DNA from 3 places in the Bacillus paramycoides genome. Region 1 is predicted to be linked to each of the others. Evidence: riboswitches for the same ligand, from Rfam matches in the RefSeq annotation. Region 1 holds a riboswitch; each other region holds the start of a gene.
The links. Region 1 has a riboswitch for thiamine pyrophosphate ahead of thiT (energy-coupled thiamine transporter ThiT). Riboswitches for the same ligand answer to the same signal wherever they lie in the genome.

Region 1 (10,158 bases):
GGATTATAAATCATCGTAAGGTGTCCTTGCAATAATTCAATTTGACAAGGTGTATGAAGCGAGCTTTCTCCATCTGTATCTACTTCTTTTTCTTCTTCTGTTTCAATATGAATGGATTTCGCTTTTACGTGGAAGATGTCATTTTCATTTGAGTCTTCAAATAGTTTCTTTCCGATATAATCTTTAAACGCTTGAATGCCTGTTGATTTGACTACGAAAATATCAAGTGTTCCGTCGTCGCATTTTACGTTTGGGATAAAGGACGGGATCCCGCCAAGATATTCACCGTTTCCAACCATAACAAGGACAGCTTCGTCTTCATATACTTGTCCGTCGTACGTAATTTTTACTGGGAATGTTTCAGCATTTTTGACAGTTCGAATTGTGCTTAAGTAGTAGCCGATTTTTCCAAGCTTTGCTTTTTCTTCTGCATCGATATTGTTTGATACTTCAGATACGAGACCAATGCCCCAGAAATTTAAGAAATGTTGTCCATTTGCTTTTGCAACGTCAACTGGTTTTACGTGTTCCTTAGTGATAAGTTTTGCTGCTTCTGCAATGTTTTGCGGAACGCCTAGTGTGCGAGAGAAGTCATTGCAAGTTCCGCCTGGAATGATTGCAAGTGTAGGTCTAGTTTCAAGAGGTGCTAAGCCGTTTGTGCATTCAAATACTGTTCCGTCACCACCAAAGACGATAATTAAATCTACTTTACTAGCAAACTCTTGGCAATATTTTGTTGCATCACCTTGTTTTTTCGTATGAAGGATATGTAAGTCAGGAAAAGCTGCGGCAAGAGGTGGTACGATTTTCGTTAAATTTGTATGTAAGTCGCCTTGTCCAGCTTTTGGATTTACGATGAGGAGTACTTTTTCAAATTTTGTTTTTGTCATTTTTCATCTCTCCCTATTTTTTTGTAATGGAAAGAAAGGAGCTGTTCCGATGTATTTCAGAACAGCTTCTTCCTATTAATAAGGCGCTAAGATTGTCAGTTATTGTCGGTAAGTCGATATATTTAAAAAATCGCCGATATAATTTGAGTTACGGTCGATATATTTGAGAAATCGCCGATATAATTTAAGATACGGTCGATATATTTTGAAAATCGCCGATATAAATTTTATGTACTATCGATTTTTTAAGTTATACGATTATTTCGTTACAACTGAAGCAATAAATGGTAAGTTACGATATTTTTCTGCGCAGTCGATGCCGTAGCCAACGATAAATTCGTCTGGAATTTGGAAGCCAACATATTCAGCTTTTAAGTCCACTTTGCGGCGCTCAGGTTTATCAAGTAACGTACAGAATTTGAGTGCCTTTGGTTTATGCATAAAGAAGTGATCTTTTAAGAAGTGAAGTGTTAAACCAGAATCGATAATGTCTTCTACGACAATCACATTTTTTCCAGTAATGTTTACATCGATATCTTTTAATAGTTTCACTTTTCCAGTTGTTTCTGTTTGATTTCCGTAGCTAGATGCAGAAATAAAGTCGATTGTTACATCGTTTTTAATGTGACGAATTAAATCAGCAGCAAATACGAAAGATCCTTTTAGTACAGCGATGACTACGATTTCTTCTCCTTCAAAATCACGTTCGATTTGAAGTGCTAGTTCTTTTACTTTTTCTTGTAATTGTTCTTCAGAAATTAAAGTGTCTTTTATTTCAATATTCATTGGAGTCCTCCTACAGTGTAAAACTTGTGAACATTTCGACTGTAAAGGATAGAAAGGAAAAAGTCAAAGGAGATAGTAATTTTTTACAAAATACCAACAAAATCATCTGATGATATGATATACTAATTATATTAAGAAAACGCTTCCATAGAGGGTGATTATAATGAAGAAGAAACAGTACACAACTGTAACATTTATAAAAGCATTACTATTAACAATTGTTCTTGGATTGTTGGCTTATATAATTGATGTACCAGCGATTCGGATTTCACTAATTGGAATGACTTTAGTATTAGGCGCAATTTCCCATGGTATGATGTCACAGCTGCAAGAAGCTGGACTTGATGATATGAAAGACCATATAGATAAGAAATAAGAGACCTTCACATATGCATAGTGAAGGTTTTTTTGTTTCTTACAAAAATGTAAGGTAGTTGTAAGGGAAATCGATAGTTGCATAGTAGTGTTTTGGATAAACTATGGGTGTAAGGTAAAAGGCAAGCATATTTTAGGTAAATTAAGTTTTAGGCACTCTATATGTGAAAAAGGAGTAGGAGGGCATGGAGAAACGTTGGACGACCTTTTCTTTTTTAGCAACTAGCAACACCGTAATGCTAGCTGGCGAGATGGATTTTTTGCACTTGTTTGATCGAGAAGACGATCATTCTTCTTCTAAATTTACAATGAAATGGAGTAAGTGGAGCGATAGTTGTAGGTTTGAAGAAGAGACCCCTAACGAAGAGCAAAAGGTTATTTTGACAAACCCTATTAAAGCGTGGGTTGTTCAACGTCGTAAGTGTAACGTCAAAAATCACTTAAAGAAAACTGAGCCGAGACAATTAGTTATCGCTCCGGCCCATTCTACTTCTACATCAAGCGAAAGTAACATGTAAATATTGAGACACACACCCGAAAAAACATCGTATATATTGCGATGTTTTTTTATTTGTCTACCATGAAATCTTTAAATGAAATATATTTCATCTGCATTTTATATTTATATCTCTTGTTTATTCTAGTGATACATCCGATGCGAAGTGATGTAAAACGTATAAAAGGAGAGAACTAAAATGAAAAAAAGACTATTACCAATCTGTGCAATGGCACTGTTAACCGTAGGATATTCTTCAGTAGCAAGTGCGGATACTGGAACAGTAACAAAGGAAGAAGAGACGCAACTGCAGCACGATAAAGCGAAAAAAGAGGCATTGATTAAAGAACAGCAAAAAAGTGAAGAAGAGAAAAAGAGAATATCACAAGAACAATTGAAAAATGATATGGCGAAAAAAGAAGCAGCGATAAAAGCTGAGCAAAAAAATGAAGTAGCTAAAAAAGAAGTAACAAAGCCAGCTGGACAAGGTGAGAAATTACCAAACACAGCATCCAATAATGTAGCAATGATGGCACTAAGTGCATGTCTTATAGGGTTGGGGACATTATTTGGTTTGAAACGTCGAAATAAAGTGAAGGCGTAAATAAAATATTGTCCTATAAAGAATGGAATAATTTCATATATTAAAAATGGTAGGTTATTCCTACCATTTTTGGCATGGAGGGATGAAACATGAAGTTACTCAATTATATCGGTATCATATTGATGGCCATAGGACTATGTATGGGATCATATTACGCTATGGAATGGTATAAAGGAAAAAGTTCTGCTCAACAATTAACGAAAGAAGAGCTAAAGAGTCTTGAAAATATACAACATAATCAACTTTCTTACGAAACACCTGTAACTTCCCAAGTACCTTCATCTCAAACAGAACATAAAGAAGGAGAAAAGGTTGCACTATTAAATATACCGAAAATAAAGAAGAAGTTTTCTATATACTGGGGAGCGGATGAGGCAACGCTGAAAAAAGGAGTGGGAATGTTCGTTAGTGATGTAACGACAACACCATCTGGAGGGGGACATACGGTACTGAGTGGGCACCGGGATACTGTATTTACAGATTTAGGAGAGTTAAAAGAAAAAAACACTCTTGTTTTAGAGTATGATAATAAAACTTACACATACGAAATTCAAAAGATATGGATTACCCATGCGGATGATCGTACTGTTATTATAAAAAAAGAAGAACCGATATTAACACTGACGACTTGCTATCCATTTGATTATATAGGGGATGCACCAGATAGATATATTATCGAGGCGAAGTTAACTGGTAGTTATTCAAAATGAAGTGATAGTTTTTGAAAGCAGGAGGGGATATAAGTTATGTCAAAAAATATTTTAATTGTAGAAGATGAAGATATATTACGTGAAATATTAAAAGATTATTTTTTGAGTGAGCAATATGTAGTGTTTGAAGCAAGAGACGGGAAGGAAGCTTTAGTTGTATTTGAGGAAGAAGAGGTTGATTTAGTTATTTTAGATATTATGTTGCCGGAACTTGACGGGTGGTCCGTTTGCAGAAGAATCCGTAAAACATCCGAGGTTCCTATTATTATGCTGACAGCACGTGTTGATGAAGATGATACGTTACTTGGATTTGAACTTGGAGCGGATGACTATGTGACGAAGCCGTATAGCCCACCCATTTTATTAGCTAGAGCGAAAAGATTGTTAGAGAGTAGAAAAGTAACAAAGCAACTTTTAGAGAATGAAGATGATACATTATCCATTCATGGTATTCACGTCCATTTCCCGTCGCGTACTGTTACGATAGATAGAACAGACATTAATTTAACACATACAGAATTTGAAATATTAGCGTATTTTATGAAAAATCAAGGGATTGTTTTAACGCGAGAGCAACTCATTTCAAGAATTTGGGGATACGAATTTGCTGGTGATGACCGAACCGTTAATAGCCATATTCGTAATTTGCGAAATAAATTAGGAGAGAAAGCAAAGTACATTACAACTGTAGTACGAACAGGTTATAAATTTGAGGGGAATGTATGAGAAAAGGAATTGTACTAAAATTATTTACCCTCACAACAGCATTGTGCATGTTAATTTTAGCGACGATATTTATTGGACAAACGATATTTTTTAAACAATATTATGCGAATCGAAAAGTAGAAGATATTAAAGTGAATTTAAATTCCTTTGAAAAGAATTATTTGAACTATGCAGGAAGTGCAGAAGGAATTCAGAAGCTGGAGCAAGACTTTTTTAGAGAGAATAATACATGGATTACGACATTAGATCAGAATGGAAATTTAAAACATGTGGATGATTTTTATGTAGAGGTTACTTTAGATCGTAGGGCAGAGAAGGAGTTTGGAAAAAAGGTAATCAAGATGCCTTTGTACTATCTCATGACCATAGATGAAATTGAAGGTGGGACACTGCCTAAGTTAGAAGGGCGGTCAGTCTATTTTTATGGGCTAAAACGAGACGATAGTTTCATCGCATGTTATGTACATATAGAAAAGGCAAATTTGAGTTGGCTGAATAAACCGTTAGGAAAAAAATTAGCTGCAAAGGAAATTCAGATGAGTGGTGGTAAGCCGACAGTTGCTGAAGAGCCTATCGCTGTGGAAAGAAAAGGAGTTTCTGGAGTTATGAGTGCTGAGGAACAGAAGAGGGCGGCTCATAACTCGGATTTCAATCTAGCAGGGAAAATTACGAAAGTACAATTTCCTGATGTAAAAGGACCGGTAAATCCAATTTATAAAAATAATTTATTTTTGGATAATATAAAGGAATTTCAAGCTGAATTATTATTAAAAGAAGGTAAGCAAATAAAAGATGCAACACAAATAATGGATTATGAAAAGAATGATATAAAATATAAATTATTAATCAAGCCAATAAAAGAAAAAGACGGATCGGTAACATATATATATGCGATGGCTTCTTTACAGCCTGTAGATGAAGCTGTACAAATGGTGGAAGATTACTACATCTACATCATTGCATTTGTAGTCGTTCTCATTTTTCTAGCTTCGTTCTATTACTCTAAACAAATTGCAAAGCCGTTATTAAAAATAAATGATACAACGAAGAAAATAGCGCATTTAGATTTCACAGAACAAATACCGATTACTTCAAAAGATGAAATTGGTGATTTATCGAAAAATATTAATGTATTATCTAATAAGCTCCATTCGCATATTGGACAGCTAGAACAAGACATTGAAAAAGAAAGAAAGTTAGAAAATACGAGGAAAGAATTCATTTCTGGTGTTTCGCATGAATTAAAAACGCCACTGAGTATTATGAAAAGCTGTATTTCTATTTTAAAAGACGGAGTAGCTGAGCATAAAAAAGAGTACTATTTTCAAGCAATGGAACGAGAAGTAGATAAAATGGATACGTTAATTTTGGATATGCTTGAGTTAGCTAAATTTGAGTCAGGTACATATAAAATGAAAAAGGGACCATTTTATATTGATGCTGTAATTGAAGATATATGTGAACATCTTTCTGTGGAAATAGAGAAAAAAGAACTGCATGTGCATAAAAATATATGTTCATTTGAAGTAGTTGCAAATCAAAGTCGGATTGAACAAGTCATCGTGAACTTCATTACGAATGCTATACGTTACACACCAAATAAAGAAGATATTATTATTTCTATAATAGATGAGAAGGATCGTATAAAAGTGTGTATTGAAAATAAAGGTACTCACATTGAAGAAGAGCAATTAGATAAAATTTGGGATCGTTTTTATCGCGTGGATGCAGCCCGTCAACGTTCGCAAGGTGGGACGGGGCTTGGGCTAGCTATTTCTAAAAATATTTTAGAATTACACGAAGCTGAATATGGAGTAAAGAATACAGAAGACGGTGTATTATTTTACTTTTACTTACCGAAAAAAGTGTAGATGATACATGCTACGCTTTTTTAATTTATTTTCATATTATCTTTACCTAATCTTTATTTTTAAGCGATATAATCTGGTTAGAAAATGAGGTTATGTAAGGAGTCGATGAACCGTGCATAGCAATTGGCTAAGTATAATGGTGTTTATTTTCTTTTGTGCATTTATTGTATTTTTAATTGATATTACGATATGAAAAAAAGCGCTCATGAAGCGCTCTTTTTCTTCGAGTTTAGTTGATAGGCACCAATGCTCTTGAATAAGCGTGGTGAAGTAAGAAATAAAAATATAAGTAAAACGGTACATAAAATAAAAGAACCGAGCATTGTACTGCCGTTTACAATTAATGAATATAGAACTGCTGATTGACCTTTCGGTGCATATTGTCCCCAAAAAATAATACCGGCGATAAAGTGACAGAAGTAGCGAGCAAAGCTACCGATAAATGTAGCAAGGATAATGTAACCAAGAACTTTCTTTCCTTCGTTATTTTCATTGGAAGCTAAAAGTGCTTTTTGAATTGGACGATAGAATAAACCAGCAAATCCAATGAATGCGAAAGCAACGAAGTATTCAATGAGTACTTGAATCGGTGTGACGATAATGGCATCGCCTACAACAATTTGTAATAATCCCCAAATTAAGCCTCCTAAGAAAGCCATTTTGAAGCCCCAGCGGTATGCAATAATAAAAATAGGAATCATAGCAAATGAAATGGAACCGCCTGTTGGAAGTTTAATTGATAATGGTAAAATGTCGATGACCAAGGCGAAGGCTGCAAGAATAGCAGATTCGATCATCGCTTGTAAATTGGTGTTACGCATGTTGTCTCCCCCTAAATCCAAGTTGTACAAAAAAGAATAGATATCATAGGAGGATACGAAATACGTAAATAAAAAGAGGTATGTATTTCGGACGTTTGCACAATCCCTGCGTTAGCATTAACTAACAGGTTCGAAGGGTCGGAACGAAGTGTTCCCTCTCAGCGGCATGGCTCCCCCAGTGATAACGAGATTCTTTATTTGCTATTGTTTATTGTAAGCGAAATGGATGAGAATGGCAAACGAATGTAGTATGACAATTATTGAAATAGAATTGTAGTGAAATGTTAATAAATATGAAGCAAAAGGGTATAGTACAAGAGAAATAGAGTGTGCTATAATTTTTCTGAAAATAATTATCATTCTCTTTGGAGGGGGAAGGTTATGAGCTTAGTAGATATTAAAATCGGTGAGAAAGTGTTAGTAAAAAGCGTTCAGTCGTTAGATCAATTATTAAAGAGAAGACTGGCTGCTTTTGGTCTTTCTGAAGGAAGCGAACTTCGTGTGAAGCAGAAAGCGATGTTCAAAGGTCCTTGTACATTGGAGTGTCGTGGACAGTTAATTAGTATTCGTCATTGTGACGCGAAAATGATAAAGGTGGAATTAGCGTGAATAAGGTAGCTTTGCTAGGGAATCCGAATACAGGAAAGACATCATTATTTAATGCACTTACTGGTTCTTATGAATATGTAGGAAACTGGAGCGGTGTAACAGTAGAAAAGAAGGTTGGTAAATTAAAAGATAAGCAAGGAACATTGATTGATTTACCAGGTGTTTATGATTTAAATCCCGTTTCGCGTGATGAAGGTGTTGTAACAAACTTTCTATTAACAGAAGAATTTCAGCATATGTTAAATATTGTAGATTCCTCGCAGTTTGAACGAAATATGCATTTAACGTTGCAATTACTTGAATTTGGTAAGCCAGTTTCAATTGGTTTAAATATGATTGATGTGGCGAAGCAAAGAGGAATTATAATTGATGTAAAACGATTATCAGAACTATTAGGTGTAACAGTCGTTCCTGTCGTTGCAAGAAGCGGAAAAGGTTGTGAAGAACTACTTGCGACTCTTAAAGAAAATGACAAAAACGAGAAAAAGCCATTCATAATTTCATATGGTGTACAAATGGATGAAGGAATCGGAGAGGTGATTTCTCTTTTAGAGAAAGCGAATTATAAGCATCCAAGATGGTTAGCTCTTCAATTTCTAAGCAATAACGAAGTAGTAGAAAAAGAAATGAAAGCATTACCAATTTATAGGGAACTTGCAGCCATTCGATCTCGCTTAGAAGGAAAACTTGATTGTACGTTGGAGGAGCACATTTACAAAACTCGTGAAGCGTATATTGAAAAGTTAAAAACAAATGTTATGCAGCATGAGAAAGAAGGGAAAATTCCTTTTTCGGAAAAAGTTGATAGATTAATTACACATAAAATTTTAGGACTTCCAATCTTTTTAGCAGTCATGTTTTTTATTTTTCAGGTTACGTTTACGTGGATTGGTACACCTTTATCTGATATGCTAGATGAGTTTTTTGGTGGACAGCTTACGGATTGGGTGACAGCTGGACTTACAAGTGTCGGAGCTTCTGATTTTATTCAAGCACTCGTTACAGAAGGTATTATTGCCGGTGTTGGTGCTGTATTAGTATTCGTTCCGCAAATCTTTGCACTATTCTTTTTCATTTCATTATTAGAAGACTCAGGATATATGGCGCGAATTGCAGTTGTTATGGATAGAATTATGGAGTTCTTCGGTTTAAACGGAAAAGCGTTCATTCCGATGATTATCGGTTTTGGATGTAATGTTCCAGGTATTATGGCAGCGAGAACGATTGAACAAGAAAAAGAACGTTTACTTACAGTTCTTGTAACACCGTTTATGTCTTGTTCGGCACGTTTACCTGTATATGCATTATTTGCAGGAGTATTCTTCCCTCAAAGTCAGGCAACTGTTGTGTTTTCTTTATATGTTGCAGGTATTATTCTTGCGTTATTAGTTACAAAAATTATGTCCCTTACCATTTTAAAAGCGGAAAAATCTATTTTCGTTATTGAGCTACCACCTTACCGCGTGCCACAAGCGAAAACGTTATGGTTAAGTACGTGGGAGAAAGGGAAAGGATTTGTTCGTAAAGCAGGTACATTTATCTTCGGTGGTTCGGTTGTCATTTGGTTATTAAACTATGCAGGTCCATCAGGATTTGGTGTCGATATGGGAGACAGTTACTTAGCGATGATTGGTGGATTTATCGCGCCACTATTTGCACCACTTGGATTTGGAACGTGGCAAGCTGCGGCATCCCTTTTAACAGGATTTTTAGCAAAAGAAGTTGTCGTTTCTACAATGGCAATTATTTATGCGGTGAAAGAAGATGTGCTAGGAAATGTAATGGGAGCACATTATACGGCGCTATCAGCATATGCATTTATGTTCTTTATTTTATTATATGTTCCGTGTTTAGCGACAGTAGCCGTTATTAAACGTGAAACAGGATCAGCAAAGTGGACGATTTTCTCTGTCGTGTATCCACTCGTTGTTGCTTATGTATTAACGCTTATTATATACCAAGTTGGATCCTTACTCGGATTCTAGAAGGAGATGTATTAGGATGATGGTCAATATTATAATTGGAGCTATCATTTTTGGTTATGCAGCATATACGTTAGTGAATTTTGTAAAGAGAAGTAAAAAAGGAAAATGCGCAGCATGTTCTTTAAATAAGTCATGTCAGTCGCAAACTTGTAGTCCAGATATGGAGCAAGTTGCTCATAAATAGTAAAAAAGCTTTGCGAATTTGAATTGAACCCAAAAAGTTAGACAAATATATTAAGTAGCTACTAAGGATTGAACTCTGTATTGCACAGGGGACAATCCTTT
Region 2 (10,158 bases), 1.4 Mb from region 1:
TCTGAAATTTCTTCAAGCCCTCTCGCTGGCACACCTTTTTTACAATCTGTCGGAAATACATGACCATAGACAAGTGAATCCGCTCCATTCTTAAATGCATCAATCGCCTCTTCTAAAGAATGCACAGAATAACCGACATGCAAATAAGAAAACTTTTCTTTCACTGACCTTACATCTGCGCTTCGATATCCTAGCTGCACGCGCGGAATGTTTAATAAAATAGCAATATCAATTCGATCATTTATCACTATTTTCGATGCAGGAAAGCCTTTCTTCAAAAGACTTTCCACACCTTCATACAATTCCTTCGTACTTTTCTCACGCTCACGAATATGCAAATAATCAATTTCACTTTCAATTTGCATCGCTACATTCACTAACTCTTCGAATGACATGTGACCATTTGAGATTACATGAAGCTCATTTCTCATATTCATTCGCCTACTTTAAAATGTTTTCGAATAACTCATCGGCTGGAACGATTTCTTTCGTCATTCCTTTATCTTTCAGCCATTTATTTTGTTTCTCCCATGATTCTTTTGAATCTGATAAGAATGGCTCATCTTTCGTTTCCATCTTCTCTAATAAAATTTTCATACTTTCTTTTTCAACTTCTGGTACAAGCGGGAAGTTTTCTTTTTCTTGATGATTTAATAAAATATTTAATGCTTCATCTGGATTTTTCTTCATGAAATCATAGCCCTTTTTCGTGCCACGTAAGAAAGCTTGCAACGCTTCTTTATCTTTCTTCAACGTTTTATCACCTGTTACAAATACAAGCTCATGATAATTCGGTACACCATAATCTGCTGGATTAAAGTATGCTGGCTCATGACCTTCATGACGCATAACAGGTACTTCATGGTTAATGTATGCCCCTGTTACCGCATCCACTTTTTTCGTAATTAATGCTGGTACTAAATCAAAGCCAACATCAACTACTTTCACTGTATCTGGATTACCACCAGCCTCTTTTACCATCGTTTTTAAATACATCTCACTTAAAGGTGTTCCAGAATATCCAACTGTTTTCCCCTCTAAATCTTTTGGTGATTGAATGCCTGCTGACTTCAGTGATACGACATGATTTAATGGTGAACGTACGACAGCTCCAATTGATTTCACTGGAATTTGTTCGTTTGCTTTTGCCATGACAACATCTGGCTGATAATATAAGCCAACCGTTACTTTTCCTGCAGCTGCTAACGTTAATGGATCAGTCGGATTAGAAGGGAATTTAATATTCACCTTTACCCCTTCTTCTTTAAAGTAGCCTTTTTCAATTGCTGCATAAATAAAGCTGTGTACCGCATTTGGGTACCAATCAAGCATGACCGTTATTTCCTTTTCTTTTTTACTCTTATCTGATGCTGAATTACTAGAACATCCAGCAATCATTGCAACTAATAATGTAAACACAAAGATGCGTTTTAATAATTTCATGAATGCTTCCTCCAACTAATGAATTTCTTTTCTAATATCGAAATAAGTATGACGAAGAAAATAGCTAGTAATGATAACAATACAATGGGTGCAAATACACCTGCTCCGTCTAACTGCGTCATCATTCTTTTACTGAAATATCCTAACCCAGCTTGTGCACCGAGCCATTCGCCAATTGCTGCCCCAATTACACTAAGCGGAACTGCAATTTTTAAAGCTGAGAAAAAATAAGGAAGAGCAGACGGCAATTTTAATTTAAGAAAAACATCTTTTTTCGTTGCCCCGTACGTAACTAAAAGCTCTTCCCATTCTTTTTTCGTACTGCGTAGTCCATCATACGTATTGACCGCAATTGGGAAAAACGTAATTAAAACCGTAACAACGACCTTACTCCAAATCGTATATCCAAACCACAAAACGAAGAGCGGAGCAAGCGCTGTAATAGGAATCGTTTGTGAAGCCACTAATAATGGATAAAATGCTCTCTCCATCCAATTACTCGCGTTCATTAACATCGCTAGCCCTACTCCAAGTACGATAGAAATAGCCACCCCTATTAAAACGACATATAATGTTGCCGGCAAATGAACCGTAAATAATATATCTTTTAGTTTCCATATCTTCATTACAATTGCAGACGGTGACGGTAAAATGTACATTTCATCTACAATTCTTGCACCAATTTCCCACATGAAAAGTAAAATACTAGAAAGTGTAAGCGCAGGTAATAACTCCTTCAACCGGTTCATCATACAAGTACCTGCCTTTGTAACATACTAAGAAGCTCATCTTTAAGCGCTAACACTTCAGGCTTATATAAATCTTTTCTTGTCCGATTATGATCAAGCGGTACAATCCTCTCGGTTAAAGTAGTTATCGGTTGCTGCTCTACTACTAAAATTCGATTAGAAAGAAACAATGCTTCTTCCACATCATGAGTGATAAATAAAATTGTTTTTTTCCACTCTTTCCATTGTTCAAACAGCCATTCTTGCAAAGATGCCTTCGTTAAAGCATCCAACGCGCTAAACGGTTCATCTAACAGCAATATCTCCCCGCCTGTTAATAAAGTTCGAATAAAGGATACACGTTGTCTCATACCACCAGATAAATCTTTCGGATATTTTGTCTCATACCCTTGTAAGCCAAATTTATGTAGCAGTTCCTTCGCCTTTATTTGTGCTTCTTTCTTCTGTACACCTTGGCACTCTAACGGCAGGGCAGCATTCTCAATAATCGTTCTCCACGGCAGGAGCATATCTTTTTGGGGCATATACCCTACAGGATGGCTCTTTGTTTCTGTCAGCTCTATCTGTCCCGTACTTGCTTCTTCTAAACCTGTAATAAGGCGAAATAAAGTACTTTTCCCGCATCCACTCGGTCCGATAATACTTACAAACTCTTTATCTTGTATAGAAGCATTTAATTCATTGATGATTGGCTTCTCATCATAATGAAAAGAAACATTATGAAGCTGTAGTATGTTCTTGCTCCTCAAATCCCCACATCTCCTTATGGTAGGACATATCCCAGAATAAATATTCAAATCGACTGGAATATAGGAAAATCTCCTCTAATCGATCTAGCTCTTTTTCAGACTTTCCAACTGCCATTTCATTTAATAAATCTATTAACCAAACACAAAGGTTGCCATATTCTTCAGAACTATAGCCTTGAATCCACTCACCAAAGAACTCATGATCTCTTGCTCCAGGAATATCATTTAAACGCTTTCCAATTTCCCAGTAGCTCCACATACATGGAAGAAGTGCTGCTATTAATTCCGCAAGTGTGCCATTTTGAGATACAGACATCATGTAATTTGTATAAGCTAAATTTTTAGCAGATGGCTTTGCAGACTCTATCTCCTCTATAGAAATTCCAAGTCTTTTCGCATATTGTTTATGAATTGTCATTTCTCCATTTAATATCCCATCAATTTGTTCAGCAAATTTCCCCATTACTTGTGGATTCGTTGCCTTTACAACACCGATGGCATATAGCTTTGCATAATCTAACAAATATAAATAATCTTGAATAATGTAATATTGAAACTTATCTTTTTCTAACGTGCCATCTCCCATACCTACAACAAATGGATGATTATGACTCATCTCCCAAACTGGTTGTACAGTTTCTAACAATCTATCGCAAAATTTCATTTCCCTATCCCCTTCCGGTATGTGTATATAAATAAAAAACCACTTCTAAATAAGAAGTGGTTACAGCAAATAAAATTATAATTTATTCGTTGTTCCACTTCCCTTCGCTAGTATTACCTAGATCAGGTGTTATAAGGGTTAAGGATTATTCCTCTCTCAGCACAACAAGCACCCCTAGTGGTTTCAATATGAAATTTTTAAACAAAAAAGCCCCGTTTCTATACGCAAAGAAACGGGGACTTATTATTAGTGTCCGAATTGCTTCCCTACGCTAGCATAATCTAGATCAGGTAATAAAAAGGATCAAAGGCTTACGGCCTACTCTCAGCTGGCAACACCAGCTCTCCTAGCAAACTATGAAATTAACACTGTCAGTATAACACCGTAATAAGACATCATCAACTGTTTTAATTTTCTCAATTGTCAACAAAATAACGAAACCATATAATACTTATATTCTATATTAGAAATCATTATCCTAATTAATTGGGTAAAAATGAATCATTATCCTCAAAAAATTTATTTTTATATTGATTTCATATTACATTTATGTGAATAAACCCACTATATTATATCTTTATACTATAATAAAATTACAACTATACAACTAGAGGAGGTCTCTATTATATGAATATGAAAGCTACTGCTTTAACAGCAACTACTGTCGCAATTGCTTCTTTACTTCCTTCTATGGGAGAAACAAATGTACAAACAGCCAATGCTGAACAATTATCTAATGTGAAAACTGGATATGTAAAAGTTGATCAAGTAGCCTTACATACAAAAGATAACGCAAATAGCTCATCAATTGATACAATTCGCTTTAATACGAAAGTGAACATACTTGAAACAACTAATGGTTGGTATAAAGTGTCTGTTAATAATAAAGTAGGTTACGTACAAAAAGATTCTATTCTACTAAAAAACAAACTTCAATCTAATAATCAATATATCGTTAATGCCAATGCATTAAACGTTCGTTCTGAACCTAATTTAGAATCTTCAATTTTAGATGTATTACCAAATGGGAAATTCGTTACCATTGAAGAAGAACAAGGCGAGTGGTATAAAATTTTACATAATGGCAAAACAGGTTATGTACAAAAAGCATTCGTTTCTAATGGTTCACAGGCTTTAGTGAAAGGCCTCACAGTTCAAAATAATACGAAATACACAGTTGCAACACCTAAACTTAATGTACGTAGCAACGCTAGTACAAGTAGTGCACTGCTTGGTTCATTACAAAATGGTACACAATTACAAGTAGTAGAAACTGTAGGAACTTGGTATAAAATTCGTTTTGGTACAGGGTACGGATATGTCGCAAAACATTATGTGGTGCAAAACCAAACGCAATCACAAGCTCAAACGGCTCAACCTACTTCCATTCCAGCAGTTTTCAAATTCCCTACACAAGGAAAAATTAGCTCAACCTTTGATATGCGCTGGGAACAAATGCATTATGGTATAGATATTGCAGCTCCAGGTAACGTCTCTATCCAAGCGGCGGCGGCAGGTAAAGTTGTGAAATCATATTATTCAGCTAGCTATGGCAATGTTGTGTTCATCGCCCATCAAATAAACGGGAAATTATATACAACAGTCTATGCTCACATGAAAGATCGCACTGTACAAGCTGGTGATCAAGTACAAGCTGGACAATTAGTAGGTCATATGGGAAACACAGGTCATTCATACGGGCAACATCTTCATTTTGAATTACACAATGGAGAATGGAATTTTGAAAAAACAAATGCAGTAAACCCACTGCCATATTTAGTTAGGTAAATTGTATGCCACGCAATATCAATATACCTCTCTTAATTGAATACTTAGCCTTTTTAGGTTTAATCTGTTGTTTAATCATTTACAATACAAATACTGTATTTCTGTCTATTATCATTGCTTTTGTTGCTTTAGAAATTATGATGGAATCTTTTCAAGTTCAACTAAAACAAAAAATTGCCCATATTTATAATGCCATCTTTCTATTAAGTGCCCTAATAGCAAATATTATTAGTAATGGTTTTTATTTATCTACCGTATTTCCTGTATTTTTTATGGCTGTTTTATTATTCATAGCTAGATACATTCATGTTCCTAATAACAAAAAACACGAACAAGAAGCTTAGAAAGAGGAGACACTGTGTATCAATCTTTCAAAGATAATCCGCTAAAATATATATTGAATTTATACAAAAAAACAAATACTTTTTTTGGTATACAAGGAAGCTATACGGCACAATTTCTCCTTTATGGAATGTTATTTCTCGTCTTAATTACATTCTCCTTACTTTTCTATATAAATTAAAAAGGATCTCACAATTGAGATCCTTTTTAATTTATATAGAAAATGCTCTTTATCCGCAAGCATATTTTTCATAAATAAAGCTAAGATTATATTTTTTCTCTAAGCTCATTCTTTGTTCATCATCACACCAATAGAACAGAATATCATGAATCGTTGCATAACGCTTATTTTTAAGAAATAGTTTAAAGAATGATGGTAAACAATCATGTAATTGTATAAATATATAATTGCGTAATATTTCTTCTTTATATTCAATGCCCTTACAAATATACAATAATTCTTCACAATAATACGCATGTTGTGGAACTTGAATCATTTCGAAAAATGGCACATATGATAATAGTTTTCCGATGAAATGATCATATCGATCCATTATTCCTATCGTCATGTGCTCCATCATATCTTTCATTACATATAGATAATCATCTACATGAGTAGTCTTGAGTGGGTCTAATCGATCTGAAATTTGAGAAAGTACAGCTCTTTGACAAGCTAACACCGCTTGACTAGGTCCATAGTATGATAGGAAGTCTGTACACTTACGATATTTTCGTAATAAGTCATGTGTATATAAGTCATATACAAAAGTATTACAATACATTGCTAGACTCATCATATCACTATTTAATTGCTCTTTTGATAGAGATTTAGCTCTCTTACACATATAAAAGAATGTAAATTCTAATACTTCTTTATGGGATAATAGATGTTTACAGTCCATTATACATTTCTCATTAAATTTAACTCTATCCCAAATTTCTACATCTTCATCAGTTAATTCACCAATACGATATTTAATAATTAAATAGTTTAAAGCAACCGCTTGTGTCAAAAGATCCCACGTTTCATATTCCAATGAAGTGTGAACAAACTCAGCTAGGCCTTGATTTACCATAAAAGTATTCGCTTCTTCATACCAGCCAATCTCTTGGCATAAACGAAGAATACGTACTAAAGTTGGAATTTCATCTTTATGAAACTGTGGTAAATTTTTTGCTTTATCCATTCCATATACGATAAATGCCGCTAAATTTTCTTCTTTATAAAATTCTTTTTCTTTCCACACTAATATAGTTCTTTCTTTCCCTTCACCTTTTGGATGACAAGGTACAAGTAAAGAAAATAATTCAGCGAAATTATTTGGTTCTATATATGTATCTGTAACCAAATTCCAATTTGGATCGCGCTGTATAACCCTCATATAATTCCCCTTCCCTTTTGTCTACATAGGAAATATTAATCCATTATTAAATCATTAATAATAAATATTGTTATATTCGAAATCCCTCATAATACTTATATCTATCAGTATATCATTTTTTCTCTTATTTAAAATTAGGAATGACAAATTTAAATAAACTGTCGAAATTGCTAACTGTATACTTATTATATAATGGCTCAGATACATCATGCTAACATATTAGCTTAACCCTATATACTAGAATAATGTATCTGATTTTTATACGTAACTTATTCCACTAATTAAAGTCTCACTTCATTCCGTATGCTCTGATATTTCACTTAAAGCAAATCCCGCTTGATCATCTGCCGATTCTTTTATAGCTAAATCTCCTAGTGCTAACATCCCAACGAGTTGACCACTCTCAACTACTGGCAATCGTCTAATTTGATACTGTGCCATTAACTCTGTAGCCTTTTCAATAGGATCATCTGGAGAAACTGAAACAATGTTTGTTGTCATTACATTTGTAATTTTATTAGATCCAGGATGTTTTTCAGCAATTCCTCGAACAACTAAATCTCGATCCGTAACAAGACCAACAACTTGTTCATTTTCAACAACTGGGATCAATCCAATCGATTCTTCTTTCATCTTTACAGCGGCTTCATATACATTGTCTAACGGTGTACACTGTACAATATGAGTGCTCATCAAGTCTCTCACTCGTGTCATTTGTATCTCCTCCTTTTTATACATACCATAGCTTTTCCTAAATCCCTTTATTTATTTCAGGAAAATCAGTTGATAAAGGAGAATGAACGCACAATAAAAAAGAGTCAGCAATATGCTGACTCTTTTTTTTATGACCCGTACGGGATTCGAACCCGTGTTACCGCCGTGAAAGGGCGGTGTCTTAACCACTTGACCAACGGGCCATGGCTCCGCAGGTAGGACTCGAACCTACGACCGATCGGTTAACAGCCGATAGCTCTACCACTGAGCTACTGCGGAATAATATATATGGTGGGCCTAAATGGACTCGAACCATCGACCTCACGCTTATCAGGCGTGCGCTCTAACCAGCTGAGCTATAGGCCCATATACTTTACAGGGGCAGTAGGAATCGAACCCACACTGGAGGTTTTGGAGACCTCAGTTCTACCTTTAAACTATGCCCCTAAAGGATGCCGACTAGAGGACTTGAACCCCCAACCTACTGATTACAAGTCAGTTGCTCTACCAATTGAGCTAAGTCGGCATAAAAAAATGGTGGCTCGGGACGGAATCGAACCGCCGACACGAGGATTTTCAGTCCTCTGCTCTACCGACTGAGCTACCGAGCCAACATAAATGGCGGTCCCGACCGGGGTCGAACCGGCGATCTCCTGCGTGACAGGCAGGCATGTTAACCACTACACCACGGGACCATTTGGTTGCGGGGACAGGATTTGAACCTGCGACCTTCGGGTTATGAGCCCGACGAGCTACCGTGCTGCTCCACCCCGCGATGATAAAATATTTACTTTAGAAAAAATGGAGGAGGTAGAGGGATTCGAACCCCCGCGCGACTCTCGCCGCCTGTCGGTTTTCAAGACCGATCCCTTCAGCCGAACTTGGGTATACCTCCATGAAGGAAAAAGAAATATTATATTATTTATGTCTAAACCATTTAAAAAGAAAATGGAGGAGGTAGAGGGATTCGAACCCCCGCGCGATTCTCACCGCCTGTCGGTTTTCAAGACCGATCCCTTCAGCCGAACTTGGGTATACCTCCGAGACATATAATAAATAAAGTGGAGCCTAGCGGGATCGAACCGCTGACCTCCTGCGTGCAAGGCAGGCGCTCTCCCAGCTGAGCTAAGGCCCCATGTTTTTTGGGAAAATCGGGAAGACAGGATTTGAACCTGCGACCCCCTGGTCCCAAACCAGGTGCTCTACCAAGCTGAGCCACTTCCCGTTAATAAAAGCGCGCCCGAGAGGAGTCGAACCCCTAACCTCTTGATCCGTAGTCAAACGCTCTATCCAATTGAGCTACGGGCGCATATGGTGCCGAGGGCGGGGGTCGAACCCGCACGGTGGTCACCCACCGCAGGATTTTAAGTCCTGTGCGTCTGCCTGTTCCGCCACCCCGGCATGTCATATTGGAAATTGGAGCGGAAGACGGGATTCGAACCCGCGACCCCAACCTTGGCAAGGTTGTATTCTACCACTGAACTACTTCCGCAAGACATGTATGAGTTATTTTATTAAAAGTGCGGGTGAAGGGAGTCGAACCCCCACGCCAAAGGCGCTAGATCCTAAGTCTAGTGCGTCTGCCAATTCCGCCACACCCGCATATTTTGTTAAAATGGTGAGCCATGAAGGACTCGAACCTTCGACCCTCTGATTAAAAGTCAGATGCTCTACCAACTGAGCTAATGGCTCTTAATGGCTGGGCTAGCTGGATTCGAACCAGCGCATGACGGAGTCAAAGTCCGTTGCCTTACCGCTTGGCTATAGCCCATTAATTAAGAATGGTGGAGGGGGGCAGATTCGAACTGCCGAACCCGAAGGAGCGGATTTACAGTCCGCCGCGTTTAGCCACTTCGCTACCCCTCCAACATATATGGTGGAGGATGACGGGATCGAACCGCCGACCCCCTGCTTGTAAGGCAGGTGCTCTCCCAGCTGAGCTAATCCTCCATTTTGCCTGGCAACGTCCTACTCTCACAGGGACAAGGTCCCAACTACCATCGGCGCTAGAGAGCTTAACTTCCGTGTTCGGTATGGGAACGGGTGTGACCTCTCTGCCATCATTACCAGACTGTATTCATTTAAGACAAGAATCATTATAACTTATTTAACTTTGAAAGTCAACAAGTTTTTTTGTATTCTTTCAAAACTAGATAACATTTGCTTCATATTATATGGTTAAGTCCTCGATCTATTAGTATTCGTCAGCTCCACATGTCACCATGCTTCCACCTCGAACCTATCAACCTGATCATCTTTCAGGGATCTTACTAGCTTACGCTATGGGAAATCTCATCTTGAGGGGGGCTTCATGCTTAGATGCTTTC
Region 3 (10,158 bases), 2.2 Mb from region 1:
TATATGATGAAATTCCGCTTAATAGTAGTCCGGATTATGAAAATATAATTCAATATCGAACGTATGGATTTGTTGTAGATGATTGGATAAAAACGAAAGAAATTTCAAATCAATTAAATAATATATTCGAAAAAGAGCCTAGAGACATACATTTTGAATTTAGAGCTCTAACTATAGAGTTGTTAAGTGCAAAACAAACGAATGGATTATTACTTATGGCAAGTGTTTTAGTTGGAATCGTCTTCTTTACTTTTGCTGCTAGTTTTATTTACTTCCGGTTATATACTGATTTGGACCGTGATCAACAGCAGTATAAAATGATTTCAAAAATGGGATTAAGTAAACGAGAGCTGAAAAAAGTTGTAACGAGACAGTTAGTATTAATGTTCTTCTTACCAATTATCATTGCAGTGATACATACTGTAGTCGCTTATATGGCATTACAACAATTAGTAGATTTTTCTATTATAAATAGCTCTATCATAATTTTAATTTCATTTATTTGTATACAAGTTTTATATTTCTATATGACTCGTTGGCGCTATTTACAAAAGCTATATAAAACTATGGAGCAGTAGAGATTATGAGCAAGTAAGATTGCAGAAAAGCATGTAAAAAAACAATTTTGGTTATGAAAGGAACTGTGATGAAAAAATCAATATCTATTTTCATATTAAGTATATTATTGTTAATAAGTGTAAGTGCTTGCTCTAAAAATGAAAACAGATTTCCAGCAAACGGCGTACTAGTTATTGGAGATGAGGACAATACTTCAACTATTATAAATCGTTATAAGGAAAACACGAAAGAACATGAAGTTTTTCCTGTGAAAACAGGTAGATTTGACCAAAAGAGGGTTTTAATATTAAATGAATCTACTGCAAAAGCGATGGTTAAAGCAAAAATTTTTCGTGAAAGAGATCAATCATCTCTTTCCAAACCTTTAGATACGTTGCCGAATTTTCCAAAAGAAAGTTCACTACTATTTATAAATGAAGAAGAAAAGAATATAAAAAGTATTGAAATAGAAGGAAAAGCGATACCAGTTACATATGATAGGGATGCTTGGCTTGGTAATAATCGAAACTATGGACTACTATCGTATGTAATTGTAGCGGAAAATAATGTGTATAATGAAATAAAAGCAAATGAAACAAAAATACAACTTCTTCATCTGAAAAAATCTTTAGGTGATGAAAAACCTAAAATGTCGACAGATAATACATTGACTAATGAATATGTAAAAGTAAGAAAGGTAATTGAAGGCTATAAAGGTGAGGTATCAGTTCAGTTTGTAACGATTGGAGAAAAATCTTAAAAAAGAGCTCGAGGTTGATGGATACTTTATCAACCTCGAGCTCTTTTTAATACCATTTAAATAACTTACATTACTTCATTTAATCGAGTCTCACTCGTTTCTTCAATCGCATTTGAATTTTGAACTGAATTATTTTGTGCTTCTTTTTCTTTACGAGCCTTTTGTAGCATTTCAAGTATAATCCATAAAGGAACACCTTTATCTTTTAGCATCTTCCATAAATCTAATTCATTAAATTTATGCTCAGGTTGTTTCATCTCTTTTTCAGATGAACGAATATCAAATTTGATGGGATCATTTGATTTTTTATCTTCAAGTTTAGTAGAAGAGATAGTATTATGCTCAAGATTAGATGGAGTTATTTTAGTAGGTTGAGATAATGTATGAATATTTAATCCGATTTGCATGCCTTTTCCTCCTCCTTAAGTAATAAAATTAGTTTTCTTGTAATTATTAAAGCTATTTTACATGAGGAAACTAAAAATAATTATAAATTCGAATAAACAGATTTGCAAGTTATATTGTAAAAAGTAATTCCTCACTTGAATTAATATTTATCAACATTTGTGTATGTTTTCTCTATATACAATGTATATAAAATACTTTACATTATGTTTAAGTTAAGAACTCATTTTTAATAGAAAAATGTAAACGTTTTATTAGGGGGAGGAAGCATGGGGGAATTATTTTTAAAAATATGTTTATTAGCAATAGGGACTATGTTTTTATTAGCAGCAAAAATAACTTACGCTGAAGAGAAGCAGCAAAATAATTATCCTATCATACTAGTGAATGGATTTGCTGGGTGGGGTAGAGAAGAAATGTTAGGGGTTAAATATTGGGGTGGTGTTCATGATATACAAGAAGATTTAAATAGAAGTGGCTATACAGTACATACTGCTGCTGTTGGACCTGTTTCTAGTAACTGGGATCGCGCATGTGAATTATATGCTCAAATTAATGGTGGTACAGTAGACTACGGTGGCGCGCATGCTGAGAAACATGGACACAATCGTTTTGGTAGAACTTATAGTGGTTTTGCGCCGAATTGGAGTGAAACAAATAAAGTTCATTTAGTTGGGCATAGCATGGGTGGACAAACGATTAGAACATTAGTACAGCTATTAAAAGAAGGTAGTTTTGAAGAAAAAAATTATGTGAAAAATCATCCGAACACGAATATATCACCACTATTTGAGGGCAAGAAATCATATGTTCATAGTGTGACAACATTAGCAACTCCTCATAAGGGCACGACACTTGCAGATAGTAGTCTTCTACTACCGTTCGTTAAAGATTTACTCATTACAGCTGCAAGTTTTGGAGGAAATAATAATTTATCGTTATATGATTTTAAATTGGATCATTGGGGTATAAAAAAGAATACTGGAGAGTCTTTTTTCCAATATACTGATCGTATTGTAAATAGTTCACTTTGGAAAGATACAAAAGATATAAGTCAATGGGATTTAAGTACAGATGGTGCAAAAGAGCTTAATAATTGGGTAAAGACGCAATCAGATGTGTATTACTTATCCTATAGTGGACATGCATCACAAGCAGCACCTATAACAGGTTTACATCTACCTCATATAACGATGAATAAAGTGTTAATGGGTAATGCATTTTTCTTAGGTTCCTATGCAAGATATGAAGTAAACCGTCCATTAATTGATACTTCTTGGTGGCAAAATGACGGTGTAGTAAATACAAATTCTATGATTGCGCCTTCTTCTAATACTGCGGTAAATAATAATGATACTTTACAGATCGGAAAATGGAATCATATTGAAACGAAAGCAAATTGGGACCATCTAGATATGGTAGGGCTTAGTATTTCAGACACGTTAGGTTTTTCTAGCATTCAAGGGTTTTATAGAACAATTGCAGAAAAGTTATCAAGATTACCGAAATAGGTAATAATAAAGCGCTCTCGATGGAATTCGAGGGCGCTTTATATTATATTGAAAGAGGGATATGGTAGAAAAATATGGGGGGGATATTATGAAAATTAAAGTTGTATTATCAGGATATGGAACAGTAGGAAAAGAGTTTATAAAATTATTAAATGAAAAATATTTATATATAAATGAAACGTATGGAATAGATTTAGTGGTAAGCGGTGTATTAGGCAGAAATGTTGCAATACATAATGAAGATGGATTATCTATTCATCAATTATTAAGATATGGTGGCGGTAGCTCTGCAATTGAAAAATATATTGAACATCATCCGAAGGAACGAGCAACAGATAACATAAGTGGTACTGTACTGGTGGAATCTACTGTTACAAATCTTAAAGATGGAAATCCAGGAAAGCAATATATAATACAAGCGATTGAAAAACATATGGATATAGTAGCAATTTCAAAAGGTGCACTCGTTACAAACTGGAGAGAAATAAATGAAGCAGCAAAAATCGCAAATGTACGAATCCGATATAGTGGTGCAACTGCGGCTGCATTACCGACACTTGATATTGGGCAATTTAGTCTAGCTGGTTGCCATATTGAAAAAATAGAAGGAATATTAAACGGGACAACAAATTATATTCTTACGAAAATGAATGAGGAAGATATTACGTTTGAAGAAGCACTGAAAGAAGCGCAACGTAAAGGAATTGCTGAAACGAACCCAATATTGGATGTGAGCGGCTCTGTTAGTGCGTGTAAATTGTTACTTTTGACAAACAGTTTAATGGGAACAGAGCATACGCTTACTGATATACATATAAAAGGAATTGAACATGTTACAAAACAAGAAATTCGACATGCTAAGGAACAAAATAAATTTATTAAATTAATAGCTTCAGCATATAAGGATCAGGATGGTAAAGTGGCTCTTAAAGTAGAACCGTACGAAATAGATAAGGATCATCCGCTAGCAAATGTAAATGGTACAGAAAAAGGAATTACGTTCTTTACAGATATGATGGGGCAAGTTACTACAATTGGTGGTGCATCAAATCCACGCGGAGCCGCAGCAGCAGCTTTAAAAGATATACTTAATTTATACCGTAAAGATTTATCACGTATTAACAGGTAGTAAATTTACCCATTGATTAATATTTCACTTTATATGACCGTACCGCCCTTTATAAAAAATACATATGTAGTGGACCTTTTGAGAATGAAGTAATTATGCAAAAATGATTGCAGGGGGTAAGGAATTGTTTAAAGATTTTAAAGTTGTTAAAGAACGTCCCGTTTATATTCAATTGAAAGATTATTTAAAAAAGATGATTATGAAAGGGCATTTGCTCGGGGATCAAAAAATTCCTTCAACGAGGGAACTTAGTGAATTACTAAGTGTGAGCAGAAATACGGTGCTCGCTGCTTATGCGGATTTAGAGCAAGAAGGACTCATTTATGCAGTTAAAGGAAAAGGGAATTTTGTTGCGAAGGTTGATATTTCAAACACTTCGTCTGTTGAAATAGATTGGAAAAATAAACTTAATACAGTTACCTTATTAGCGGATGAATTAGATTTAATGAAACATGGTGTTCGCTGGGAAAAGGGAATGATTGTTTTTAATAGCATTGCTCCAGACGAAAAGCTATTTGATGTGGAAAATTTCAAAAGAGCTTTTCTTACCCGTATGTCCATTGAAGGTGATGTCGTATTAAATTACGGATATGCAAAAGGTTATAGACCGTTAATGAATTATCTACTTCATTATATGGAAATGAAAGGTGTAGATATTTCGAATAAAGACATTTTAATTACAAATGGATTTACAGAAGGATTAGACATTGTACTATCCTCGTTATCCAAAAAATCAGGGCAGGTTATTTGTGAGAATCCGACTCATCATGCTGCACTCAAGCTTTTCCGTTTACATGGACTTGAAGTTCATGGAATGAATATGAATGAAGATGGCATTGATACGAACGAAGTGGAAAAAAGTTTACGTGAAAAGGATTTTGATTTCGCGTATTTAATTCCTTCTTATCATAATCCAACCGGTATTGTCACGAGTTCGGAGAAAAGAACGGAACTGATGAGATTATTTTCAAGATATAAGGTTCCTATTATAGAAGATGGGTTTAATGAAGAGTTACGTTATTCAGGTTCACATTTAGCGCCATTATTAACTTTTGCTGGTGCGGGTAATAATGTGATTTATATTAGTAGCTTTTCGAAAGTACTTTTCCCTGGTTTACGTGTAGGATGGATTATTGCCGATAAAGAACTGATTCATTATTTAGAAAGTGTAAAAAGAGCAAGAACAATTCACACATCTACTTTAGATCAAGCTGTTCTTTTTCAATATTTACATGAAGGATATTTTGAAAAATATTTAAAAAAGGCAAGGTCTGTTTATAAGAAAAAATATGAGTTAGCTGTTGGGGCGTGTAACAAGTACATTCCGTTTCAAAGAATGACCGGTGATGGTGGACTGCATTTATTTATAGAGTTAGAAGAAAAAATTCATGCCCGCACACTTTTGCAAAAGTGTTATGAGCAAGGGGTTACATTTTCTCCTGGAGATGTTTTTTACTCTGATGGAGGAGGAGCGAACACGTTTCGATTAGGATTTTCACGTTTGAAAGAAGAAGAAATAGTTCGGGGAATCAAAATAATTGGTGATACAATAAAAAATGAAATTTGGAGTTGAGGAAATGAGAATTGGCGTTATTATGGGGGGAGTATCCTCTGAAAAACAAGTATCAATTATGACTGGAAATGAAATGATTGCAAATTTAGATAAACATAAATATGAAATCGTACCGATTACGTTAAATGAAAAAATGGATTTAATCGAAAAAGCGAAAGACATTGATTTTGCATTGCTCGCATTACACGGAAAATACGGAGAAGATGGAACTGTTCAAGGGACACTTGAAAGTTTAGGTATTCCTTATAGCGGAAGCAATATGTTATCTAGCGGTATATGTATGGACAAAAATATTTCGAAAAAGATTTTACGTTATGAAGGTATAGAAACACCTGATTGGATTGAACTTACAAAAATGGAGGATCTAAATGTTGATGAACTAAATCAGTTAGGATTTCCGTTAGTGGTAAAACCAAACTCTGGTGGCTCAAGTGTCGGGGTAAAGATTGTCTATAATAAAGACGAATTAATTTCAATGCTGGAAACTGTATTTGAATGGGATTCGGAGGTAGTAATAGAGAAATATATAAAAGGTGACGAGATTACATGTTCCATTTTGGATGGAAAACAATTACCTATCATTTCAATTCGACATGCGGCTGAGTTCTTTGATTACAATGCGAAATATGCTGATACTAGTACAATTGAAGAAGTTATCGAACTTCCAGCTGAACTTAAGGAACGTGTAAACAAAGCTTCACTAGCTTGCTATAAAGCATTAAAGTGCAGCGTTTATGCAAGGGTGGATATGATGGTGAAGGATGGTATTCCATATGTAATGGAGATTAATACATTACCAGGGATGACGCAAGCGAGTTTACTACCAAAAAGTGCAGCTGCAGTGGGAATTGAATATAGTAAACTATTAGATATGATTATTGAAACTTCATTAAGAGTAAGAAAAGAAGAAGGCTTTTAAGTAGCGGTATCATGAATAATTTTTGACAGTTACATGAAGTATGTTATGATGAATACAATACGAAAATTAAATATTTTATCCACTAGGGGGGCCTATTATAGGCTGAGATCAAATTGGAATTTGAGACTCTTAGTACCTGATCTGGTTAATGCCAGCGTAGGGAAGTGGGAAAGACATTGCTATTTTATGAATAAAAACTGTCAATTTCACTTTCTTTACGCCTGTAAAGAAAGTTTTTTTGTTTTACAGATTTAATAATGGTGGGTAAATACTTAAATTTCATACATAATCGGAGGGATTCAAATGACTTTTTCACAATCATTACGTAAAGAAGTAGACTCAATTTGGGAAGCTAGTTTTCATCATCCTTTTGTAAAAAAACTTGGTGAAGGAACGTTAGATTTAGCTAGTTTTCGCTATTATGTGCTTCAAGATTCGTATTATTTGAGTCACTTTGCTAGAGTACAAACTTTAGGAGCTGCAAAAGCACTGGAATTAGAAACGACAGCTCGTATGGCACACCATGCTCAAAATACATATGAAGCGGAATTATCCTTACATGAGAATTTTGCGAAGAAACTAGGGATTACACAAGAAGAAAAAGATAATTTCATCCCTGCTCCAACTGCATACGCATATACTTCACATATGTATCGTGCTGCGTATGAAGGACATTTAGGTGATATCATTGCAGCAATTTTACCTTGCTATTGGTTGTATTATGAAATTGGTGAGCGTTTAAAAGAGTGTCAGCCAGAAGAGCCAATTTATAACGAATGGATTTCTGCTTACGGATCTGATTGGTTCCGTACATTAGTTGAAGAGCAAATTACACGGTTAGATACTATCGCTGAAAAAGTAACAGAGGCAGACCGAAATCGAATGAAACAACATTTTATTATAAGTAGTCAATATGAATATTCATTTTGGGAAATGGCTTATACATTAGAAAAGTGGCCGGTAAGTACAGAAGAGAAAAACGTAATAGGATAAAGAGAAGAGGTATTGCAAAAGGCGCATCAATCTAAGTGCGTCTTTTTTCAATTTATCCCGCTTTAATGGGCAGTAAGACCCCCACCTCAAAATTCAGCGAAAGCAAAGAATTTAGGTGGGGGTCGGGCTGCCCATTAAAGTCCGATTGGTGAGGGCTAATAATCAGTGGGGGATGAAGAAAACCCCCACTGATTAAAGTTTCACTTTATAGCGCTATTTCTACTAAGATTTAATAAAAAGAAATATAGGAAAGCGTCAAAAGGTTTATAGTTAATAAACGGAGGTCATGAAAATGAATCAGTTTCAACAAGAACTACAAGCGTTAAGCCTTAATGATTACCAGTCTGGAAATGTTCTATATTGGGACCAGCAAAACCAATATCCATATTACTATATTGAAGATGCTGCTCGTCGCTGTGGCGGCTGTGGTGGATGTGGCGGTCGTTGCGGTGGATTTCGTTGTGGTGGATTCCGTTGCTTCGGTTGTTTTGGTTGTTTTGGTTGTTTTAGTTGTGGAGGTTGTGGCAGCTGTGGTAGTTGCTCTAATTGTTTTAATGGTACTTCTGATGATATTGTAATATATGAATATCGACTACGAATATTCATATAAAATATTAGTTTTATACATGTACATGTCGACAAAGAATATAGCGCCATCGCTAGTGGATATATTCAATCATTCAAGTAAAAGAGTAACTATAATATATAGGTGTAAATCAAGGTAATCAGCACAATTATCCTTCATTCAGATTTAGAAGCAATATCAACAATCGCTAAAAGAGCATGGAGTTGTTCAAAGCATGTCTCGTAAGGGGAATTGTTTAGATAATGCAGTCATAGAAAAATTCTTTGGCTTTATTAAAGTCTGAATTACTTTATCTTGAAGAATTCGAGAGTATGGAGCATTTTAAGCTAGAATTAGATAATTATATCAATTACTATTATCATAAAAAATTAAAGCGAAGTTGAAAGGAATGAGCCCAGTACAATACCGGACTCATATTCAAATAGCCACTTAATTTTTCTGTCTAACTTTTTGGATTCAGTTCACTTCAATATAGGCGGCCTTTTTCGTGCTGTATGTAACATTACTTACTTGTTATTTTTTTCGGTTTTCAATTTTCTGTGTTCATTTAACCAAATATCTATTAGATGTCTTAATGTAATAGTTTCTATTTCAAGAGGGATTTCGATTTCATCTTCATCATACTTATTAAATATGATAGTTTTATCTCTTCGAACATCTGCCCCAAAAATATTTGCACTTATTTTTTCATGATGACTTTTTTCGTCTAAAACTTTATCTACAGTTTCTGCTATCCAATCACCGAATGCAGATACCTCTACATTAAAAAAAGCTTCTAAAATATCGAATTCCTTTGGTAGTCTAATAACTAAACTACCTGTACTAAGTAAATCAAATTTGTAATCCATATTATTTTCTCCCTTTCCTAATTTAAATTATGTAATAAAAAGAAAAAAATGTGAATACGGAAATTTTAGATTATATTAAGAGGTATTTATTATTGTAGGGAAACGAATTGTTTCTAAAGTTAACAATCTACGTTTCTATAATACTCCATCTTGGCAGGATAAAGAAGTTGCTAGCTTAGTAGATGCAGGATTAGGATTTACGATTGAAGCGAAAGTAAATGTCAATGGATCACCACAATATAAAGTACAAAATAGCAAAGGTAAAACATATTATGTAACGGCAAATGAAGTCTATGTGTATGTGAAGTGAAAAAAGTTCTCTTAACTGAGAACTTTTTTATCTATCTTCAATGCCATTCTATTTCATTTGAATCAAAGTAGCAGCAGGTATCCCAATCCCTTCTAATTAATTATTTTTAGATACAAGCCAATTGTTTTCATCCAATAGGATTTGATTTACATCATCTGAAGTTGGATTGTTTTCACAATTTAGATTTTCGTTATTCCCCACATACTGAATTCATAATGATATTCCGTCCTTTCGATACATACGCCGAATTCTAAATTATCACCAACTAATACAAAATCGGTATACCCAGTTAGAAATCTTGATATGGTTGATAACTCTTCTAAATTATCGAATACTTTAGCAATGTTTAGCTTAACTGCTTCAATTTTACCACCCTTAGAGAAAAAGAGTCTCCCTTGATTAACTGGAAATTGAATAGTTTTAGCTGTTTCTTTTAATAGCACAATTGATAGTCTTCTATTTTCTGCGTAATCAGTGCTACCAAAATTTTTTATGTTTGAATTTTGTTCTAGTGTATTAAATAATTCTTTACAAAATAAATCATTAGATTCTGCATCCATAAATGA

Region 2: it holds a riboswitch for thiamine pyrophosphate, as region 1 does, so the genes downstream of both, tenA (thiaminase II) here and thiT (energy-coupled thiamine transporter ThiT) in region 1, are expected to answer to the same signal.
Region 3: it holds a riboswitch for thiamine pyrophosphate, as region 1 does, so the genes downstream of both, tenA (thiaminase II) here and thiT (energy-coupled thiamine transporter ThiT) in region 1, are expected to answer to the same signal.

What each region holds. Positions count from the first base shown of each region.
Region 1 is NZ_CP152427.1:4,636,229-4,646,386, reverse strand. It holds gene AAG068_RS24150 (diacylglycerol/lipid kinase family protein) at 1-890, opposite strand, end outside; gene hpt (hypoxanthine phosphoribosyltransferase) at 1,149-1,676, opposite strand; gene AAG068_RS24140 (hypothetical protein) at 1,837-2,052, shown strand; gene AAG068_RS24135 (hypothetical protein) at 2,237-2,569, shown strand; gene AAG068_RS24130 (LPXTG cell wall anchor domain-containing protein) at 2,747-3,151, shown strand; gene AAG068_RS24125 (class D sortase) at 3,241-3,861, shown strand; gene AAG068_RS24120 (response regulator transcription factor) at 3,898-4,587, shown strand; gene AAG068_RS24115 (sensor histidine kinase) at 4,584-6,458, shown strand; gene thiT (energy-coupled thiamine transporter ThiT) at 6,662-7,279, opposite strand; TPP riboswitch at 7,365-7,466, opposite strand; gene AAG068_RS24105 (FeoA family protein) at 7,661-7,888, shown strand; gene feoB (ferrous iron transport protein B) at 7,885-9,873, shown strand; gene AAG068_RS24095 (FeoB-associated Cys-rich membrane protein) at 9,890-10,057, shown strand; partial or broken gene AAG068_RS24090 (IS3 family transposase) at 10,108-10,158, opposite strand, start outside.
Region 2 is NZ_CP152427.1:742,763-752,920, reverse strand. It holds gene tenI (thiazole tautomerase TenI) at 1-431, opposite strand, end outside; gene AAG068_RS03860 (ABC transporter substrate-binding protein) at 442-1,443, opposite strand; gene AAG068_RS03855 (ABC transporter permease) at 1,440-2,192, opposite strand; gene AAG068_RS03850 (ABC transporter ATP-binding protein) at 2,192-2,941, opposite strand; gene tenA (thiaminase II) at 2,910-3,605, opposite strand; TPP riboswitch at 3,688-3,791, opposite strand; TPP riboswitch at 3,852-3,963, opposite strand; gene AAG068_RS03840 (SH3 domain-containing protein) at 4,233-5,393, shown strand; gene AAG068_RS03835 (hypothetical protein) at 5,399-5,737, shown strand; gene AAG068_RS03830 (DUF3965 domain-containing protein) at 5,966-7,117, opposite strand; gene AAG068_RS03825 (CBS domain-containing protein) at 7,412-7,831, opposite strand; tRNA gene AAG068_RS03820 (tRNA-Glu) at 7,963-8,034, opposite strand; tRNA gene AAG068_RS03815 (tRNA-Asn) at 8,036-8,110, opposite strand; tRNA gene AAG068_RS03810 (tRNA-Ile) at 8,121-8,197, opposite strand; tRNA gene AAG068_RS03805 (tRNA-Trp) at 8,208-8,278, opposite strand; tRNA gene AAG068_RS03800 (tRNA-Thr) at 8,285-8,357, opposite strand; tRNA gene AAG068_RS03795 (tRNA-Phe) at 8,367-8,442, opposite strand; tRNA gene AAG068_RS03790 (tRNA-Asp) at 8,451-8,526, opposite strand; tRNA gene AAG068_RS03785 (tRNA-Met) at 8,530-8,606, opposite strand; tRNA gene AAG068_RS03780 (tRNA-Ser) at 8,634-8,726, opposite strand; tRNA gene AAG068_RS03775 (tRNA-Ser) at 8,781-8,873, opposite strand; tRNA gene AAG068_RS03770 (tRNA-Ala) at 8,894-8,966, opposite strand; tRNA gene AAG068_RS03765 (tRNA-Pro) at 8,983-9,056, opposite strand; tRNA gene AAG068_RS03760 (tRNA-Arg) at 9,067-9,140, opposite strand; tRNA gene AAG068_RS03755 (tRNA-Leu) at 9,144-9,232, opposite strand; tRNA gene AAG068_RS03750 (tRNA-Gly) at 9,249-9,323, opposite strand; tRNA gene AAG068_RS03745 (tRNA-Leu) at 9,353-9,433, opposite strand; tRNA gene AAG068_RS03740 (tRNA-Lys) at 9,448-9,523, opposite strand; tRNA gene AAG068_RS03735 (tRNA-Gln) at 9,528-9,602, opposite strand; tRNA gene AAG068_RS03730 (tRNA-Tyr) at 9,614-9,697, opposite strand; tRNA gene AAG068_RS03725 (tRNA-Val) at 9,706-9,781, opposite strand; rRNA gene rrf (5S ribosomal RNA) at 9,787-9,902, opposite strand; rRNA gene AAG068_RS03715 (23S ribosomal RNA) at 10,006-10,158, opposite strand, start outside.
Region 3 is NZ_CP152427.1:2,484,061-2,494,218, forward strand. It holds gene AAG068_RS12815 (ABC transporter permease) at 1-578, shown strand, start outside; gene AAG068_RS12820 (lipoprotein BA_5634 family protein) at 647-1,318, shown strand; gene AAG068_RS12825 (DUF3914 domain-containing protein) at 1,384-1,725, opposite strand; gene AAG068_RS12830 (esterase/lipase family protein) at 1,993-3,234, shown strand; gene AAG068_RS12835 (homoserine dehydrogenase) at 3,323-4,363, shown strand; gene AAG068_RS12840 (PLP-dependent aminotransferase family protein) at 4,488-5,936, shown strand; gene ddlB (D-alanine--D-alanine ligase) at 5,941-6,855, shown strand; TPP riboswitch at 6,930-7,035, shown strand; gene tenA (thiaminase II) at 7,159-7,848, shown strand; gene AAG068_RS12855 (heterocycloanthracin/sonorensin family bacteriocin) at 8,141-8,458, shown strand; partial or broken gene AAG068_RS12860 (transposase) at 8,607-8,867, shown strand; gene AAG068_RS12865 (hypothetical protein) at 8,941-9,282, opposite strand; partial or broken gene AAG068_RS12870 (N-acetylmuramoyl-L-alanine amidase) at 9,374-9,592, shown strand; gene AAG068_RS12875 (YxiF family protein) at 9,772-10,158, opposite strand, start outside.